2 regions of the Streptomyces sp. JLBT605 genome follow, and region 1 is predicted to be linked to the other one. Evidence: riboswitches for the same ligand, from Rfam matches in the RefSeq annotation. Region 1 holds a riboswitch; the other holds the start of a gene.
The links. Region 1 has a riboswitch for FMN ahead of ribD (bifunctional diaminohydroxyphosphoribosylaminopyrimidine deaminase/5-amino-6-(5-phosphoribosylamino)uracil reductase RibD). Riboswitches for the same ligand answer to the same signal wherever they lie in the genome.

Region 1 (2,191 bases):
AGGAGCCGATCGCGGGGAAGGCGAGTGCCAGGCCGAGCGCGCCCGCGCTGATGTCCAAGTGCTCCTGGAGCCAGGGGACGCGGGTGGCGAAGTTGCCGGTGACGGTGCCATGCACCGCGAAGACCGCCGCGACGGCGAGGCGCGCCCGCCGCACCTCGGGCACCCCCGGCCCGCCCGCGGACCCGGTCGCACTGGTGTCCATCCGCCGTCCCCTCCCGCACCGGCCGGTACCGGCCCGCTGGGCAAGCCTGCCCGGCGAACGCGTTTTCGCCAGCCCCGCCCGAACGGTTCGAGCCTCCCCGCGTAACCGCCCGCTGACGTGTGGTCAGCCATCAGGCCCGGGCGACGGCCCGCACCGCCCGGTGCCGCCGGCCCCGCATCGCCGGGCCCGCGGGCGCGCGGCAGGTGAGGGAAGCCACAGAGAAGCCGCCTCCAGTCGGCGCGATCGCGCATGGCACACTGGTGGCGTACCAGTGACGTCAGCGCACTCCGGGGTCGGTGAAAATCCGAACCGGCGGTTACAGTCCGCGACCCGTCCGCAGCCAGCGGCCGGTTGACCAGGTGAAATTCCTGGACCGACGGTTAAAGTCCGGATGGGAGGCAGTGCGCGGCGGGCGAAGCACCGGTGCGCCGCTGCCGGCGGTCCGTTCGTTCCCGTGATGGGGGGACGGCCCGTTTCCCGGCGTCGGCGTCTTAGCGGTGCTACCTTCCCGCTTCTGTCGACTCAGACAGCCCCGGAGTCCGTGCCCAGCAGGCAGGAGGACCCGGTGGCCACCGCAGCCGAAACCCGCGCGATGCGCCGCGCCATCGCGCTCGCCGCCCACGGCCTCGGCCACACCAGCCCCAATCCGGTCGTCGGCTGCGTCGTCCTCGACGCCCACGGCGAGCCGGTCGGAGAAGGCTGGCACCGGCGCGCGGGCGGCCCGCACGCCGAGGTGAACGCACTCCGCGCGGCCGGCGACCGGGCCCGCGGCGGAACCGCCGTCGTCACCCTGGAACCCTGCAACCACACCGGACGCACCGGTCCGTGCGCCCAGGCCCTGATCGCCGCCGGAGTCGCCCGCGTCGTCTACGCCGTCGCCGACCCCACCCCGGCGGCGGGCGCCGGCGCCGCCACCCTCGCCGCCGCCGGCATCGAGGTCGAGGCCGGGCTGCTGGCCGAGGAGGCCGAGGCCGGCAACATCGCCTGGCTGACCGCCGTCCGGCTCGGCCGCCCCTTCGTGGTGTGGAAGTACGCCGCGACCCTGGACGGCCGCATCGCCGCCGCCGACGGCAGCAGCCGCTGGATCACCTCGCCGGACTCCCGCGCCGATGTGCACCGGCTGCGCGCCGAGGCCGACGCGGTCGTCGTCGGATCCGGCACCCTGCGGACCGACGACCCGCATCTGGCCGTGCGCGGCCGGGACGACGTGACCCAGCCGCTGCGGGTGGTCGTCGACACCCACGCGATGATCCTGCCGAGCGCCCGCGTCCTGGACGACGCGGCACCGACCCTGATCGCCGTCTCCGAGGAGGCCGACACCCGGCACCTGCCCGGCGTCGAGGTCCTGCGGCTGCCGGGCGACGACACCGGACTCGGCATCCACGCCCTGCTCACCGCCCTCCACCAGCGCGGGGTGCGCTCGGTGCTGCTGGAGGGCGGGCCGACCCTCGCCGGGTCCTTCATCGCCGCCGGCGCCGTCGACCAGGTCGTCGGCTACCTCGCCCCGGCGCTGCTCGGCGACGGCCCGGCCGCGCTCGGCGACGCCGGAATCACCACCATCACGCAGGCGTTGCGCCTCGAGATGACCGACGCCACCCGGCTCGGCCCCGACCTGCGCGTCACCGCCGTGCCCGCACCACCGGCACCACCCGCAGAACCACCCGCAGCACCACCAGCCACCGCCACTGCGACCGACTCCGAGGAGAACTGACGTGTTCACGGGAATCGTTGAAGAACTGGGTGAGGTTGTCGCCGTCGAGAACCTCGGCGACTCCTCGCGCTTCCGGCTGCGCGGCCCGCTCGTCACCCAGGGCGCCAAGCACGGCGACTCCATCGCGGTCAACGGCGTCTGTCTGACCGTCGTGGACACCGCGGACGGCGAGTTCACCGCCGATGTGATGGCCGAGACCCTGAAGCGCTCCAGCCTCGGCGTCCTGGCGCCCGGCTCCCGGATCAACCTGGAGCGGCCCATGGAGCTCGGCGGCCGGC
Region 2 (2,191 bases), 2.6 Mb from region 1:
GCGAGGCCCGCTCGGTGCACCGCAGACCGGCCCGGGTGCTGGCGTTGTGGGGCGGCTCGCTGGCCTTTCCGGTGCTTCAGGCCGCCGGCCTGGTCGCGGTCGCGTCCGCGCTGGACGTGCCGGTCCCGGCGGCACATGTGGCGGTCGCCTATCTGGCGGCCTGTGCGGCCGCCGCCCTGGTGCCGACGCCGGGCGGCATCGGATCGGTGGAGGCGGCGCTGGTCATCGCGCTGGTCGGGGCCGGGGCGACGACTCCGGCCGCCACCGCCGTGGTGCTGGGCTACCGGCTGATCACCGTCTGGCTGCCGCTGCTGCCGGGGGCGCTGACGCTGGGCGTGCTGGTGCGGCGCAAAGTCCTGTGATCGATCAATTCCCGTTGTCCGGATAGCGGATACCGGATGGTCAGGCCACCGGAGGCTTTCGAAACCGGAGACCGGGCCGGTATGTGACGATTGACACTTCGTCAATACATGAGCATGTGTCAAAATACTCGGCGACGTAACGCGCGTGCTCCGGGGTCGGTGAAACTCCGAACCGGCGGTGAAAGTCCGCGACCCGGCCGAAGCCATCGGCCGGTTGACCCGGTGGAATTCCGGGACCGACGGTCAAAGTCCGGATGGTAGGACGTACGCGGCGGCACGATGTCGTGCAGTGACCCGTCCGGTGCGGATCGGCGGCGATCACCGGCAGCGATCATCAGGGGTTGATCGCCGGTGGCCGCCCGAGTCCCGCGATGAACCGGGCCCGCTCACCCACGACGGCTGTGTCCGTGTCCCCGGAAACCGCACGGCGGTCGGGGAGCGGCAGCGCACCACGCACTCCCCCTCCGTCTCCGGCAGACCACCAAGGCCCGCCGCGCCCTTGAAAAAGGGCCGGGCCGGCGAAGAGTCGAGAAAGCAGGAGGGACACACACCGTGACCGTGTTGGAGCAGACGGCGGCAGGGACCGAACGCCTCATGGCAGTGGAGCAGGCGATCGAGGCATTCGCCGAAGGCGGTTTCGTGATCGTCTTCGACGAGGAATCCCGCGAGAACGAAGGCGATTTGATGATCGCCGCCGAGTACACCGACGAGGAATCACTGAAGCAGATGCTGGATCACACCTCGGGTGTGATCTGTGTGGCCCTCCCCGACGAACGCGCCGCCGAACTCCGGCTGCCCCATATGGTGGAAGACAACACCGGACTGCACGAAACGGCCTTCACCGTCTCCGTCGATCTCAAGGCGGGGGGAACCACCGGTATTTCCGCGCAGGAGCGGTCCCGGACCATCCAGGCGCTCGCCGACCCCGCCACCGCCCCCGAGGACCTGGGCCGGCCCGGCCATGTCTTCCCGGTCCGCGCCGCCCCCGGCGGGGTGCTCCAGCGGGACGGGCACACCGAGGCCGCCGTCGACCTCTCCCGGCTCGCCGGGCTGTCCGGGGTCACCACCATGTGCGAGGTGGTCAACGCGGACTGGAGCATGGCCCGGTACGACGATCTGCGGCAGCTGGCGGCCAGCCGGCTGGTGCCGCTGATCTCGGTGCGCGACCTGGCCGCCTACCGGCTGGCGCGGGCCGCGGCAGCTCTGACGGGTGGCGACCGGCGCTGACGGGTGCTGACGGGTGCCGACCGGCGCTGACGGGTGCCGACCGGTGCTGACGGCTGCCGCTGACGCGTGCTGACCGGCTCTGACCGGTGCCGACCGGCCGCGAAGATCGACTGGTCGGCCTCCGGACCCCGGATTACCGTCGAATGGGCGAACGCCTCGGTCCGCCCGACGCTCATACCCGGGGGCACACCATGGCGACTTCCCGCCCGGCACCGGACACCGGGACAGCCACCGCGGAGGACCGGTCACAGGGCGGCAAGGGCGTCGCACTGGCCGTCATCGCCAGCTGCCAGCTGATGGTGGTCCTGGACATCACCATCGTGAACATCGCGCTGCCGCACATCCAGAGCGCGCTGGAGTTCTCCACCACCAGCCTGTCGTGGGTGGTCAACGCCTACACCCTCACCTTCGGCGGACTGCTGTTGCTCGGCGGCCGGACCGGTGACATCCTCGGCCGCCGCCGGGTGTTCATCGGCGGCGTGCTGCTGTTCGTGCTGGCGTCGCTGCTCGGAGGTCTGGCGCAGACCTCCGGGCAGCTGCTGGCCGCCCGCGCGCTCCAGGGGGTCGGCGGCGCGATCGCCTCCCCCACCTCGCTGGCGCTG

Region 2: it holds a riboswitch for FMN, as region 1 does, so the genes downstream of both, ribB (3,4-dihydroxy-2-butanone-4-phosphate synthase) here and ribD (bifunctional diaminohydroxyphosphoribosylaminopyrimidine deaminase/5-amino-6-(5-phosphoribosylamino)uracil reductase RibD) in region 1, are expected to answer to the same signal.

Annotation. Positions count from the first base shown of each region.
Region 1 covers NZ_CM177087.1:862,598-864,788, reverse strand. The annotation lists gene AC4BDD_RS04045 (MFS transporter) at 1-202, opposite strand, end outside; FMN riboswitch at 481-611, shown strand; gene ribD (bifunctional diaminohydroxyphosphoribosylaminopyrimidine deaminase/5-amino-6-(5-phosphoribosylamino)uracil reductase RibD) at 768-1,913, shown strand; gene AC4BDD_RS04035 (riboflavin synthase) at 1,915-2,191, shown strand, end outside.
Region 2 covers NZ_CM177087.1:3,472,157-3,474,347, forward strand. The annotation lists gene AC4BDD_RS15025 (lysylphosphatidylglycerol synthase transmembrane domain-containing protein) at 1-362, shown strand, start outside; FMN riboswitch at 504-632, shown strand; gene ribB (3,4-dihydroxy-2-butanone-4-phosphate synthase) at 957-1,589, shown strand; gene AC4BDD_RS15035 (MFS transporter) at 1,781-2,191, shown strand, end outside.